DNA from 2 places in the Pseudoclavibacter sp. VKM Ac-2867 genome. Region 2 is predicted to be linked to the other one. Evidence: predicted binding sites of a transcription regulator. Region 2 holds the regulator's gene; the other holds the start of a gene.
What was found. Region 2 encodes HrcA, which represses chaperone genes, less so after heat shock. Its sites were predicted from a motif close to TTNGCACTCGNNNNNNNCGAGTGCNAA; they were not measured.
Positions count from the first base shown of each region.

Region 1: a site for HrcA is predicted at 6,268-6,294, ahead of groL (chaperonin GroEL). Genes of this name have one in related genera too.

Region 1 covers NZ_JADKSL010000034.1:6,134-13,734, forward strand. The annotation lists gene rlmB (23S rRNA (guanosine(2251)-2'-O)-methyltransferase RlmB) at 1-715, shown strand, start outside; gene ITJ67_RS19010 (hypothetical protein) at 814-2,220, opposite strand; gene ITJ67_RS19015 (TIGR03943 family putative permease subunit) at 2,210-3,031, opposite strand; gene ITJ67_RS19020 (permease) at 3,024-4,076, opposite strand; tRNA gene ITJ67_RS19025 (tRNA-Thr) at 4,150-4,225, opposite strand; gene msrB (peptide-methionine (R)-S-oxide reductase MsrB) at 4,306-4,722, opposite strand; gene ITJ67_RS19035 (DUF3263 domain-containing protein) at 4,828-5,121, shown strand; gene ITJ67_RS19040 (LytR C-terminal domain-containing protein) at 5,126-5,677, shown strand; gene ITJ67_RS19045 (cold-shock protein) at 5,910-6,125, shown strand; gene groL (chaperonin GroEL) at 6,339-7,601, shown strand, end outside.
Region 2 covers NZ_JADKSL010000003.1:99,448-107,048, forward strand. The annotation lists gene ITJ67_RS04815 (histidine phosphatase family protein) at 1-570, shown strand, start outside; gene dapB (4-hydroxy-tetrahydrodipicolinate reductase) at 643-1,380, shown strand; gene ITJ67_RS04825 (hypothetical protein) at 1,377-1,838, shown strand; gene ITJ67_RS04830 (TIGR01777 family oxidoreductase) at 1,857-2,810, opposite strand; gene hemW (radical SAM family heme chaperone HemW) at 2,954-4,162, shown strand; gene ITJ67_RS20195 (DUF4870 domain-containing protein) at 4,169-4,732, opposite strand; gene hrcA (heat-inducible transcriptional repressor HrcA) at 4,886-5,917, shown strand; gene dnaJ (molecular chaperone DnaJ) at 6,006-7,091, shown strand; gene ITJ67_RS04855 (16S rRNA (uracil(1498)-N(3))-methyltransferase) at 7,093-7,601, shown strand, end outside.

The DNA.
Region 1 (7,601 bases), on a different contig from region 2:
GCGCGCCGGCATCCCCGCGACGACGCTCTACGTCGCCGCGCGCGGTGAGATGGATGAGCGCGTCAAGGAGATCTTCAAGATCGCCACCGAGCGCAAGATCCCGATCCTCGAGGTCATGCGTCCCGAGCTCGACCGCATGGCGGGCCGCGACGCGGTCCACCAGGGCGTCATCATCAAGGTGCCGGCGTACACGTACGCCGACCCGATGGAGGAGCTCGACCGCGCCATCCAGCGTCGCCGGAACCCGCTGTTCGTCGCGCTCGACGGCATCACGGACCCTCGCAACCTCGGCGCCATCGTGCGTTCCGTGGCGGCGTTCGGCGGCGATGGCATCATCGTGCCGCAGCGACGCTCGGTCGGCATGACGGCTTCCGCGTGGAAGACCTCTGCCGGCGCCGCAGCGCGTCTGCCCGTCTCCATGGCCTCGAACCTGACGGCGACCATCAAGGCGTACAAGAAGGCCGGCGTCTTCGTCATCGGCCTCGACGGCGACGGCGACGTCTCGCTGCCGTCGCTCGAGCTCGCGACCTCTCCGCTCCTCGTCGTCGTCGGCAGCGAGGGCAAGGGCCTCTCGAGGCTCGTCACCGAGCACTGCGACGCAATCGTCTCCATCCCGATCGACGGGGCGACGGAATCGCTCAACGCGGGCATCGCGACGAGCATCACGATGTACGAGGTCTCGAAGCTGCGGGCTGCCAAGCGCGCCGCCAAGTAGGCGCCTCACTGCGATCAGATGGGCCTCACCTGCGGGTGGGGCCCATCGTCGTATCTCGGGCCCATGTCGTGTCTGAGGCCCATCGTCGTGGAGGTGGGTCAGCGGCACCAGGAGGTCAGGAAGCCGGTGAGACGGCGCAGCTCCTCGCCCGTGGCGATGTCGATGACGGTGGTCGTCGACTGCTTCATGCCGGGAAGCACAGCGTAGCCGTCCGGCCCCTGCGCGCCGAGGCCAGTCTCGACGGCGAGGTACTGGCCGTTGGGGGAGACGCAGATGTCGCGCAGCCACTCGCCGCTGTCGCCCGGATCGAAGAGCGTCCGCTGGCCGTCGCCGTCGGCGAACTCGACAGTGACGTCGGCGAGCCCGGCAGCCGCATCCGCGACCGCCGAGATCTGGGTTCCCTCCGGGTCGAGCACGCTCGTCTGCGTGAGGTACTGCGTCTCGCTGAGCGTCATCGGCGCTGGGGTGAGCTGCTCGGCGGTCCCCGAGCTCAGATCGAAGAGGGTGTAGCCGCCGACACCCGAGGTTACCGCGGTGGCCGTGCCGGGAACGAAGCCATGGAAGTGCTGCGCCTGGCCGATCGGCTCGGCTGGAGTGCCGGCGAGCACGTTCACGAGGTACAGCTGCTCGTCGAGGGTCTGCGCGATGAGGGCCCCCGTGCGCGGCGCGAACGCCCACGTCGAGACCATCAGCGGGGTGCCGTCCGTTCCGGCCACCTGCGTGGGCCGGAACGACGTGTCGCTCGTGTCGAAGACGAACAGCGAGCGCACCAGCTCGGTCTGCCCGTCAGCGTGCACACCGTCGATGACGAAGCCGATGAGGCCGCTCGCCGCGTCGGCGGCGAGGCTCGAGAAGCTCCCAGTCGCGTCCACGTTCAGCGGGACAGCCGGCCCGGGCTCAGCGCGAGGTGCGACGCCGACCGCGCCGAGGCCGGCGGAGTCCTGTTCGATGACCGCGACGAACGCGTCAGTGAGGGCGTACTCCTGGATGCGCGGGGCGCTGAACAGGATGCTCGGCTCACCCCCGCCGGAGACGTTCGTCTCGATGACGCGGTCCTCGAGTGTCCCGCTGGTCGAGATCGCCCCGCGAACGAGCGTCGACACCTCGAGGGGCGGTGTCGTGAACTCGGTCTCGAGGGTCGACGCGACGCCCGTCGAGGAACTCACGGCATCCGCCACCGTGAGGGTGTAGTTCGTGTCGTAGGCGAGCAGCTGCTCGAACGTCACCGTGATCGTGCCGTTCTCCTCCGTGAGGCTGTAGGCGGCGGCTGGCTCGAGGACGACCTGCGCGGGGTCGATCTCGCGGAGGCGCTGGTTGGGTGTCAGCACGAGGCGGGTGCCCTGCTGCTCGACCGTGCCGATGGCGTTGACCGCCGTCGACGCGACTCGCGGGCCCTGCAGGATGTTGCCGACGGAGAGCCCAGCGGCGAGCAGGGCGAGCACGATCACCGCCAGGATGAACGTCCTCCGGAAGCGGCGTCCGCCCGAGGCGAGATCAGTAGACATAGGGATCGCTCGGCTGGTCGATCGCGGTGATGGTCGTCGGCATGAGCGCGACACGCTCGGCGCTGGACGCGCTGGGGTTCGTGACGAACGCGCCGTCGACCTCGACCCAGGAATCGACGGGGTAGGTGCCCTGCCAACCGGGCTGGTGCACGGCGACACCGACCGGGGCTGCGTCGATCGCGCAGCAGTTCACGACGAAGCGCGCCAGGATGAAGGCATCCGGTGCGTCCGGGTCCTCGGTCACGAAACCGACGAGCTTCGCGCGCTCGCCGAGCACCTGCTGCTCTCCGTCGCCCTGGCGGAGCATCGCGGCCCAGTCCTTGACGGTGAAGGAGCTGGTGTCGCGGCCCCGGAGCGTCTCGCCCTCCGAGATCGGGGAGTCCACGGTCTGCGCGTTGGCGTTGAGGGAGCGGTTCTCGACCGCTGCGGAGCTGAGCGTCACCGGCGGCGCGATGATGAGCGCAACGAACGCCGTCGCGACGACGACGAGCGTGACGGTCGTCGAGGCGATCACGGCGATGCGCTGACGTGCGCCGAGCCGCGGGCGGCGGTTGCCTCTCCGTGTGGTCGACGTGCCGAGGGCATCCGACTCATGCGAGTGGTCGTGGTCGTGGTCGTCGCGACCCGGCGTGACGGCGATGGCCGCGATCGCGAGGATGCCGCCGATGACGGCCATGATCGAGGTGAACAGGAAGTAGCGGGGGTGGATGTAGAGCGAGAGCCCGCCCGTCATGGAGAGCCAGACCGTCGCGACGACGGTGAAGAGCGTGAGCGCGACCCCGCGCCATCTGGAGAGCAGTCGTTCAAGCAATGAGGTTCACTCCGAGTCCGAGGGTGAAGGCCGACAGCGCGACGATGAGGGTGATGCGCGCGAGGACCGCGCTCGTGTAGGTCGTGCGCATGAGCGCGAGCATCTTGACGTCGATCATGGGCCCCATCACGAGGAAGGCCACGATCCCGCCGGGCATGAACGTCCCGACGAAGGACAGGGCGAAGAACGCGTCGACGTTCGCGCAGATCGAGATGACGAAGCCGAGCGTCATGAGCACGAGCACCGAGAGCACGGGATGCTCGCCGAGCGTCGTGAGGAGATCGCGCGAGACGCCGACCTGGATGGCGCCCGCGATGGCGGAGCCGATGAAGAGCGCGGGGAGCATCGTGGAGGTCTCGGCGCCGAACATCGACGCGCTCGCCCGCAAGCGGTCGCGGACGCCGGAGCGGCCCCCGTGCCCGTGCTTCGCTTCCAGCTCGCAGGTGGCGGCGAAGCTCGGCGTGAGCAGCTCCTGCGGTCTCGGGTGGCGGCTGAACAGGAAGCCGATGACGTTGGCGATGACGAAGCCGCCGATGATACGGGCCGCCAGGATCCCGTGGTCCCAGCCGAATGCCTGGTACGTCGTGACGATCGTGATGGGGTTCAGGATGGGCGCCGCGAGCAGGAACGTGATCGACTCGGCCGGGGTGAAGCCTCGGAGCACGAGGCCGCGGGCGAGGGGCACGTTGCCGCATTCGCAGACGGGCAGAGCGATGCCGAACAGGGAGATCACGGCGCGTCGGAGCCAGGGGCTCTGCGGCAGGATGCGCATCAGGAAGCCCGGCGGGAGCCAATGCTGGACGACGATCGAGAGCAGAATGCCGAGCACGATGAACGGCATGGACTCGATGACGACGCTCAAGGAGAGCGTCACGAAGTCGCTGATCGGGCCGAGGGCCGGTGCGTCGTCGAGCGAAGCCGTGAACGTCCTGATTGCGATGAGCGTGAGGATCAGGCCTGCGCCGATGGTCAGTCCGAGCACACCGCGACTTGCGGTCGTGCGCTGAGGGCGCGGTGCGCGCTGCGCAGTCGTGTGCTCGTGCATCCAGCCGAGTATAGTTCGGGCCGCTTTCGGAACACGGAGGCAACGAGGGACTCGCGCGGGGCGGTGAGGATTCTGGAGCCGACTGCGAGGTTCGAACTCGCGACATCCGCTTTACAAGAGCGGTGCTCTACCAGCTGAGCTAAGTCGGCCTGCTGCAATCGCAGCGGCACCATCATAGCCATGCGGTGCGCGAGGTGCGCACCGCATGGCCACTCGGGTGATGCTCTCCCTACTCGGAGGGCGTCTCGTCGTCCGGCGTGAAGGAGAGCGAGAGCGAGTTCATGCAGTAGCGGTCGCCCGTCGGGGTGCCGAAGCCGTCGGGGAAGACGTGCCCGAGGTGGGACCCGCAGTTCGCGCAGCGCACCTCGGTGCGCACCATGCCGAGCGAGCGGTCCTCGAGCAGCTGGACTGCGTCGGGGCGGACCGACTCGTAGAAGCTCGGCCACCCGCATCCGGAGTCGAACTTCGTTCCGGCTTTGAAGAGCTCGGAGCCGCATGCACGGCAGGTGTACAGTCCGGCGCGTCCCTCCTCGAGGAGCTCTCCCGTGTAGGCCCGCTCAGTGCCTGCCTCGCGCAGCACGTGGTACTCCTGCGGCGTGAGCTCAGCGCGCCACTCGGAATCGGGCTTGTTGACGGCGTAGGACACCGTGCCTCCTGGAGATCGACGAGACCGCTGGGAGCGGTCAGGGAGGAACGAGCATACGCGCGTTGCGTGAGTCCAGTCCGTGAGCCTTGCTCGTACACTTCCTCCATGGAACGGGACGTGGAGCTCAGCGACCTCGAGCGCGCCCTGCTGGATTTCGAAGACCTGAATCCGCGGCAGAACGCAGCGAAGGCGGCGGCGATCAGGGATCGCTTCGGCTGGTCGACGACGCAGTACTACCGAAATCTCGCTACGCTCATCGAGACACCAGCTGCGCTCGCTCATCAGCCGATGCTCGTCGGCCGCCTACGGCGTGCGCGCGAGCGGCGGGCGGATGAGCGCCAGCTGCGGCGCGAGCAGCGCATGTCCAGCGCCTCTCCCACCTCAGGACGGATTCGGTAGACACGTGAATTACCCCAAGGATCGCTTCGACGACATCCCACCCGGCCTCGACAGGCGCGGCGCGCATCGTGCGCCCCGAACCCGTCTCGCCAAGCTCGCCTCGTGGCTCTGGGGCCTGCTGGCCGTCGTCGTCATCGTCGCCGTCGCGGCGGTCGCCATGCAGATCATCAATGGCGCCGTCTCGTTCAGCCCGTCCGCCGAGCCTGAGACCAGCGAGACGCCGGCCGAGGCTGCCCCGGTCGAGGAAGCGCCGGCCGAGGTCGTGCCGCAGCTCGACCCGAACGTCGCCGTCCGCGTGCTCAACGGCACCGAGCTGGCTGGCGTCGCCGGTGGAACGACCACCGAGCTCGCTGCCGCTGGCTGGAATGTGACGGAGACGGCGGATGCACCGACCTCCGACTACGCGACGACCACCGTCTCCTACAATGACCCCGCTCAGGAGGCTGCTGCCCTGGCGCTCGTGCAGTCGCTCGGCGGGGGCACCGCGGTGCTGGATCCGAACGTCGCTGCCGCTGGCACGATCGTGGTCATCGTCGGGCTCGACCTCGCCGGGTAGGGCAAAAGCCCCGGGCTTTCACCGGGGAATGCGCGCCTTGTGTTCCACGAATGTGAACATCTGGAAACAAAACGTCGCCAGGTGACGTGATCACGGTTTTCGGCTTCCACGCTCAACAGGTCGCGACCTAGTATCTTGCTCGAGTCCTGGGCACCATCGTTCGTCCCCCTCGCACGCATGCAGGGCTCCGCCGGCTGGCGCTGGCGAGTACTACTGAGCAATGGAGACAAACATGGCGAACGGAACCGTGAAGTGGTTCAACGCTGACAAGGGCTACGGCTTCATCACTGTGGACGCGCTCGACGGCGCTGCTGCACAGGATGTGTTCGTGCACTACAAGGCCATCGAGATGCAGGGCTACCGCGTTCTCGAAGAGGGACAGAAGGTCGAATTCGAGATCGGGGCCGGCGACAAGGGCCCCCAGGCGGAGTCCGTCCGCGCACTCTGATCCTCGACGACAAGCGGCGTCGACCCCCTCTGGGGGTCGGCGCCGTTTTCCGTGCCAGGCACGGGATCTCCCGTCCTCGTTCGCCCGCAGCGAGAAGGCGTCGGGGCGGCTTGCACTCGACAGGGCCGAGTGCCAATATGGACTTGCACTCGCCTCGTTCGAGTGCCAACCACGAACCTCACGAACCACGTCCGGAAAGGACGCAGTACACATATGTCGAAGATCATTGCTTTTGACGAAGAGGCCCGTCGCGGGCTTGAGCGTGGACTGAACACGCTCGCCGACGCGGTGAAGGTCACGCTCGGCCCACGCGGCCGCAATGTCGTGCTCGAGAAGAAGTGGGGCGCGCCCACGATCACGAACGACGGCGTGTCCATCGCCAAGGAGATCGAGCTGGACGACCCGTTCGAGAAGATCGGTGCCGAGCTCGTCAAGGAGGTCGCGAAGAAGACCGACGACGTCGCCGGTGACGGCACGACGACGGCCACCGTCCTCGCTCAGGCGCTCGTCCGCGAGGGCCTCCGCAACGTCGCAGCAGGAGCAGACCCGATCTCGCTCAAGCGCGGCATCGAGAAGGCTGTCGAGGCCGTCGTCGCCGAGCTGCTCGCATCCGCCAAGGAGGTCGAGACCAAGGAGCAGATCGCTGCCACCGCATCGATCTCGGCTGCTGACGCCCAGATCGGCGAGATCATCGCCGAGGCGATCGACAAGGTCGGCAAGGAAGGCGTCGTCACCGTCGAGGAGTCGAACACGTTCGGCACCACGCTCGAGCTGACCGAGGGCATGCGCTTCGACAAGGGCTACCTCTCGCAGTACTTCGTGACCGACCCCGAGCGCCAGGAAGCCGTCTTCGAGGACGCCTACATCCTGATCGTCAACGGCAAGATCTCCAACATCAAGGACCTCCTTCCTGTTGTCGACAAGGTCATCCAGGCCGGCAAGCAGCTCCTCATCATCGCCGAGGACGTCGAGGGCGAAGCTCTCGCGACGCTCATCGTCAACAAGGTCCGCGGCATCTTCAAGTCGGTTGCCGTCAAGGCTCCCGGCTTCGGCGACCGCCGCAAGGCCCAGCTGCAGGACATCGCCATCCTCACCGGTGGACAGGTCATCAGCGAGGAAGTCGGCCTCAAGCTCGAGAACACGACGCTCGACCTCCTCGGCACGGCCCGCAAGGTCGTCGTGACGAAGGACGAGACGACGATCGTCGAGGGCGCTGGCTCGCCCGAGCAGATCGCCGGCCGCGTTGCACAGATCCGCGCCGAGATCGAGAACAGCGACAGCGACTACGACCGCGAGAAGCTCCAGGAGCGCCTCGCGAAGCTCGCCGGTGGCGTCGCCGTCATCAAGGCCGGAGCTGCGACCGAGGTCGAGCTCAAGGAGCGCAAGCACCGCATCGAGGACGCAGTCCGCAACGCGAAGGCTGCCGTCGAAGAGGGCATCGTCGCCGGTGGTGGCGTCGCCCTCATCCAGGCTGGC
Region 2 (7,601 bases):
GGCGAGCAGGAGAATGCCGAGCACGGAATCACCGACGGCCCGCTGTCGGAGCGGGGTCGGGCTCAGGCTCATCTGATCGGGCGCAGGCTCGCGAGCGTCCCGCTCAGCGAGTCCTACACGTCACCGCTGGATCGCGCTGTCGAGACGAGTGCGGTGATCGACCAGTACACGAGCGGTCCTGCCGCGCTCGAGTCCACGCTGCTCTTCGACTGCATCCCCACGGGGCAGGACGGCGCGCCGTCGACGTACGACAGCTTCTTCGGTGGCATCGCTGACGAGGTCGTCGACGCCGGCATGGCACAGATGAACGACGCGTACGACACGTTCTTCAGCAAGAGCCGCGACGACCGCCACACCCTGCTCGTGACCCACAACTTCGTGATCGGCGAATTCGTGCGTCGGGTCCTCGACGCCCCCGACTGGCGCTGGCTCGGGCTCAACTCCGTGAACACCGGCCTCACGGTGATCCGGGTGCGGACCAGGAAGCCGGCTGAGCTGCTGCTCTTCAACGACCTGTCGCACCTGACGCCGGAACTCCGAACGGGAGTCAGTACCTCGATCGCCGTCTGAGGTTGACGGGCCCGCCGCCGGCAGCCCCCTGCGTCGTCTGCTCGGCCTGGCGATGGCCGTACGCTTGTGGACATGGAAACAAAGGTCGCCGTTCTGGGCGCTTCCGGCCGCATGGGAACACTGATCGCACGGATCCTCGAGACGACCGAGGGGCTCCGCCTCCATTCGGGGCTGACGAGTGCCTCTTCGCTCGATGAGATGCTCGGCGCCGATGTCCTCGTCGACGTCTCGCGGCTCGAGGCGTCGGAGACGGCTGTCCCCTTCGCTCTGGAGCATGGCATCGACGTCGTCGTCGGGACGAGCGGTTGGGATGAGCAGCGGATCGCTCGCATCTCTGACCTCGTGCCTCCGGAACGTGCCGTCGTCTTCGTCCCGAACTTCTCCCTGGGCTCGGTGCTCGGCACCGCGCTTGCGAGCGTCGCAGGGCGCTTCTTCGAATCGATCGAGATCGTCGAAGCGCACCACGACAAGAAGGTGGATTCGCCGTCAGGGACCGCCGTGCGGACCGCGGAGCGCATCGCGGCCTCGAGGGAACGGCCGCTTGCCGCTCCGAACAGCGAGCAGGACGCTCGGGGACTGCTCGTCTCGGGCGTGCCCGTCCACAGTCTGCGGCTGCGCGGAGTCGTGGCAGATCAGCAGGTGATCTTCGGGGGAGAGGGTGAGGTGCTGACGATTCGCCACGAGACGATCTCGCAGGAGGCCTATGTGCAGGGCATCAGGCTCGCCATCACGCATGCCGTCGAGACGCGGGGCACGACAGTCGGGCTCGACGGCGTGCTCGGCCTCGCGGGACTGTCGGGTCGCTCGTGAAGAGCAATCTCGCCACGAAGCTCGGCGTCGCCGCCGTGACCCTGCTCCTCCTGCTCTACATCGTCTTCGTCTCGGGCATGGCGGTCTCCCTGTTCGCGGGCGATATCGTCGCCAAGGTGATGGGTGCCGCACTCATCGTGTTCCCGGTCCTCGCGGTTGTCTTCGTCGCCCGCGAGCTGCTCTTCGGGCTGCAGACGGAACGACTGCTCGGACGCATGGCCGACGCCGGAGAGCTGCCCGAGGACGACCTGCCCAAGCGACCGAGCGGACGCGTCGTCCGCGAAGCGGCCGACGAGGACTTCCCGAGGTGGAAATCTGAGGTCGAGGCCGCCCCGGAAGACTGGAGGACGTGGATGCGCCTCGGTCTGGCGTACTCGGCCTCGGGGGACCGAAAGCGAGCCCGGGCTTCTCTGCGCGAGGGCATCCGCCTCGAGAAGGCCGCTCGCGCCGGGGCGTGAGCGACCCGACTCGACGGGTCAGACCCCGGCGCCGGGCTCTGGCTCGAACTCCGGCGACTTGAGAGCCAGCTCGACCGCCTGACCTGCGGTGCGGTCCTTGAAGGTGAAGCCCGCGTCGAGCAGGCGCTTCGGACGGATCTGCTGGTCGGCGAGGAACAGCTCACGGCCCGCCTTCTGGAGGGTGAGGTCGATGAGCGTCGACGGCGCCTTGAGCTTGTAAGGTCGCCCGAGCTCGTCGGCAAGCTGCTGTTGGATCTCGTCGGCGGTCGCGGGCGCGGGCCCGACCAGGTTGTATGGCCCCTGCGCGTCGTCGGACTCGAGCAGGAAGCGGAGCGCGCGCACTTCGTCGCGCAGGCTCACCCACGGCCAGTGCTGTGTGCCGTCGCCCAGCTGCGAGAGCAACCCGACGCTTGCCAGGGTCTTCAGGACGGTCAGGACTCCGCCGCGCCCCAGGACGAGACCGGTGCGCGCGAGGACGACCCTGGAGCCTTCCGGGGCCGTCTGCGCGGCCCGCTCCCAGCGGTCGACGACACGAGGAAGGAACTCGTCGGTCTCGGGCAGCGCCGAGTCCTCGTCGAGCACCTGCCCTGGACGGTCGCCGTACGCGCCCGACGCCGAACCGTTGATGAGCAGCGCCGGGGGTGTGGACGAGGCCGCCATCGCACCGGTGATCGTGAGCGTCGCGTTGACGCGAGAGCGAAGGATCTCCTTCTTCACGTTGTAGGTCCACGGCAGCTTGCTGAGCGGAGACCCGGAGAGGTTCACAACCGCATCCACGCCGTCGAGGACCCGCGCGTCCAGGGTTCTCTGGGCGGGGTTCCACCGGAACTCGCTGGCGTCCTTCGGGTCGCGCCTGACGAGCCGCGTGACGCGGTGGCCGTGCGCGTGCAGTTCCTCGATGAGACGGTGGCCGATCATTCCGGATGCGCCGGAGATGAGAACGTGCTTTGGGGAGGTCGCCTGAGTGCTCATGACCTCGAAGGTAGTCGTGTCAGTTGGGCGCGAGCGCAACGCGAGGCCGTGCTCGGCTGATCGCGCGCCTGATTGCGCCTAGGCTGTGCGGGTGCATCACGAGAACCTCGCCCCGAGCCGGGCCCAGCCGAACGGCCATCTTGGTGCCTAGCGCCCTGCCGCTCGGTGAGCCGGTGCCGCCGAGCGGAGAGCTCCCCGCGCAGGCCCTGGTCGGCGCCGAGTCGCGAGACTTCGGCGTCTACATCCACGTGCCCTTCTGCCGCGTGCGGTGCGGCTACTGCGACTTCAACACCTACACGGCGGAGGAGCTGGGTGGGGTCTCGCGCTCCAGCTATGCCGGCGAGGTCGAGAAGGAGATGGTCATCGCCGAGCGGGTGCTGAGCGGTGCCCCTCGCGAGGTATCCACCGTCTTCTTCGGGGGCGGAACACCGACCCTCCTGCCCGTCAGCGACCTTGCAGGGATGCTCGAGGGAGTGCGCAGTCGCTGGGGCCTCGCTTCCGACGCGGAGGTCACCGTCGAGGCGAACCCCGACTCGGTTGGCGAGCGTGAGCTCGCCGAGCTACGGGCTGCGGGAGTGACCCGAGTCAGCTTCGGGATGCAGTCCGCGGTCCCGCACGTCCTCAGCGTTCTCGAGCGCACTCACGATCCGGCGCGCATCCCGATCGTGGTCGCCGCGGCGAAGCGAGTCGGGCTCGAGCCGAGCCTCGACCTGATCTACGGCACTCCCGGCGAGTCCATCGACGACTGGCGCCGATCGCTCGACATGGCGCTGGCGCAGGAGCCGCTGCATGTGAGCGCGTATGCGCTCATCATCGAGGAGGGCACGAAGCTGGCCAGGCAGATCCGCCGCGGGGAGGTGCCCGCCGTTGACGACGACCTGCAGGCCGACATGTACGAGCTCGCAGAGGAGCGACTGTCAGCGGCCGGGTTCGAGTGGTACGAGGTCAGCAACTGGTCGCTCGACGGCAAGCACGCTTCTCGCCACAACCTCTCCTACTGGCGAGACGCGGACTGGTGGGGCTTCGGCCCCGGCGCGCACAGCCACGTGGGCGGCGTGCGCTGGTGGAACGCCAAGCATCCGAGCGCCTACGCATCGAGGCTGGCCGAGGGCATCACGCCGGCCATGGGGCGAGAAGTGCTTGACGAGGAGACGAAGCGCTTCGAGCGGATCATGCTCGGCTCACGTCTGCGGGAGGGCCTCGCGATCTCCGAGCTGGATGACTCCAGTGTCGTCGCCGAGCTCATCGCCGAGTCGCTCGTCGACGGGAGGGCCGCGTTGAAGGGCCGGCTCGTCCCGACGCTCCGCGGGCGGCTCATGGCAGACGCGATCGTCCGCCGAATCGCCGCCTGAGCCGGCTCAGCTCACGAACCGGAAGGTGACCGGGTACCGGTAGGGGAGTCCCTTGTTCGCCTGGACCGCGCCGAGAATGGCGTAGACGACGACGGCAACCCAGAGCAGCGGGTAGAGGAGCGGAACGATCAGCGCCAGCGGACCGCCGATCAGCGACAGCAGCGAGATGACGCCGATGCCGACGTACACGATCGCAGCTGTGATGCCGAAGTTGAGCGCCTCGCGGCCCTCGCTGTCGGCAAGAGGTCCCCTCCGCCGTGTGACAAGCCAGAGAATGAGCGGCCCGACAGCCGGGGCGACGATGTTGAGCAGGTGATCGAAGGTCCCGACGAGGCGGTCGCCGTCTCGTGTCAGCGGCGGTTCTGTCTCATTCTGCGGGCCAGACTGCTGGTACTGCACGCCCTGTGGGTGCCCGTAGGGAGCCTGCTGTCCGTACGGGACCTGCTGACCGTTGGGAGCCTGCTGCCCGTACGGTGGCTGCTGCCCGTAGGGTCCCGGCTGGTCGTACGGCGGCTGTTGAGGCAGATCCTGGTGTCCTGGCGGCGGGGTCGGTGCGTTCTGATCTGACACGGGGTTCCTCTCGTCGGTTTCGCTCACGCTACTGCGCGCGCCCTGCGAGGGCCTGGCATCCTGCTGGTGGCACGAGCGGAAAGCGGTAGGATTGGCAGTCTCAGGTTCAGAGTGCCAGTCCGGCTCGCAGCAGCTCGTCGAGGGAGGAGCATCGTGGTTTCAGACAGAAGCATGCAGGTGCTCCGCGTCATCGTCACCGACTACGTCACGAGTCGTGAGCCGGTGGGCTCCAAGTCGATCGCAGACCGTCATGATTTCGGCGTCTCCGCGGCGACCATCCGCAACGACATGGCGCAGCTCGAAGACGCCGAGCTCATCGTGGCCCCGCACACGTCCTCCGGGCGCATCCCGACTGACAAGGGCTACCGACTGTTCGTCGACCGGCTCGCCGAGTTCAGGCCGCTCTCCGGAGCGCAGCGTCGGGCGATCGAGACCTTCATCGAGGGCAGCGAAGACGTCGACGAGGTGCTCGGACGTTCGGTGCGACTGCTGGCGCAGCTCACCAACTCCGTCGCGATCGCGCAGTACCCCTCGCTCGCGAACGCCGCCATCCAGCATGTCGAGTTCGTCCTGCTGTCGAGCATGCGCGTCCTCACCGTCCTCATCACCGACTCGGGCCGCGTCGAGCAGCGCATTGGACATCTGCGCGCCGAAGTGAGCGTCGAGCAGCTGCACGTGCTCCGCGATCGGCTGGCCGGCCGCCTCGTCGGGAAGACGGTCGCGCGCGCTTCAGCGGAGCTCAGGGATGTCAGCGGCATCATGGGGGAGCGAGACGCGGAGCTCTTCGCTCCCGTCGTCGCCAACCTGCTTGAGCTCGTCCTGGCGCACCGTCAGGAGCGCCTCGTCATGGCGGGCACCGCGAACCTCGCTCGGACCGAACGCGACTTCCCGTCGAGCATCCTGCCCGTCCTCGAGGCCATCGAGGAGCAGGTGGTCCTCCTGCGGCTGCTCGACGAGCTCCACTCCAGCCCCGAGGCCTACTCGGTCAGCATCGGCCAGGAGAATGTCGACCTGGGCCTCGGCGAGACGGCTATCTTGACGAGCGGCTACCGCAGCTCTGGCAGCGACGCGCGTCTCGGCGTCGTCGGGCCGACGAGAATGGACTACCCGAGGAATATCCAGGCCGTTCGAGTGGTTGCGAGTTACCTGTCACGGGTGCTCGACGAGCAGCACTCGGACGACTGACCGACACCGCCAGATCACTCGGCGGATGCACCCGGCGCCTGACAACGCAGGCGTGACACACACAGATGCAAAGAAGGAGTCGCCACTCTTGGCAGACCACTACGACGTGCTCGGCGTGAGCCGTGAGGCGTCCCAGGACGAGATCAAGAAGGCCTACCGCAAGCTGGCACGCCAGCTGCACCCGGACGTCAACCCGTCCGAAGATGCCGCGGAGCGCTTCAAGTCCGTCACGCACGCCTATGACACGCTCATCGACCCCGAGCGGCGCCGGCAGTACGACCAGGGCGGCCCAGATGGGCAGTCCTTCGGTGGCTTCGGCGACATCTTCGAGACCTTCTTCGGCCAGCAGGGCTCCCGCGGGCCTCGCTCGCGTGCGGAACGCGGCCAGGACGCCCTCGTGCGCGTCGAACTCGACCTCGACGAGGTCATGTTCGGCACGCACCGGGACCTCGAGGTCACGACGGCGATCGCCTGCGAGAACTGCCAGGGCACCTGCTGTGCGCCCGGCACCTCGCCCACGACGTGCTCGGCATGCGGTGGGGCCGGGTCCGTGCAGCGACAGGTGCGCTCGATCCTCGGCATGGTCGTCACGAACCAGCCGTGCGCGCAGTGCCGCGGCTACGGCACGGTCATCGAGCACCCGTGCGACACGTGCCACGGCCAGGGGCGTGTTCGATCGAACGTGAGCATCCCGGTCGACATCCCGTCCGGAGTGGACTCCGGGCTGCGCATCCACCTTCCCGGTCGGGGCGAGGCCGGGCCCGCCGGGGGAGCGAACGGTGACCTCTACCTCGAGATCCGCGTGCGCCCGCACGAGGTCTTCTCGCGAGACGGCGATGACCTCCAGTGCGTCGTGGAGGTATCGATGGCCGACGCCATCCTGGGCACCTCGACCACGGTCGGTGCGCTCGACGGCGACGTCGACCTGCAGATCCCCGCGGGCGTGCAGTCGGGCGAGGTGCTGACCGTTCGAGGTCGGGGCATCACGCGGCTCCGCTCGACGCATCGCGGCGATCTCGACATCGCCGTACAGGTCGTGACTCCGGCGAAGCTCGACGGCAAGTCACGCAAGCTGATCGAGGAGTTCGCTGCCCGTCATCGCCACGAGGCCCCTCGCCTCGCGCGGGAGAAGCAGGGGATGTTCTCGAAGCTTCGCGACCGATTCGGTCGCTGACGTGGCGTGGCTCTACCTCGTCGAGGATCTCGACGAGGCGCTGCGCGTCGGTGACGTCGTCGAGGTGCGCGGCGCGGAGGCCAAGCACATGGCGGTCGCGCGGATGCGCGTGGGCGAACGTGTGCACCTCGGCGACGGGCGCGGCCTCATCGTCGACGGCGAGCTCGCTCTGACTGAGCGCGACCGCGCACTCGTCACAGTCGTCGCCGCGAGACGAGTGGCGCAGTCGGCTCCGCGCGTCACGGTTGTCCAGGCGCTGGCGAAGGGCGGCCGAGACGACCTCGCCGTGCAGGTCGCGACGGAGCTCGGAGCGGCGGCGTTCGTGCCGTGGCAGGCGAAGCGCAGCGTGAGCCGCTGGGACCAGAAGGCCGAGAAGGGCCGCGAGCGGTGGTCATCCATCGCCAGGGAAGCCAGCAAGCAGAGCCTCGCCGCGTGGGTCCCGGATGTGGCTCCGCTGCACTCGACGGGTGAGGTCGCATCGCTCGCCGGTCACGCGCCGATGCTGGTCCT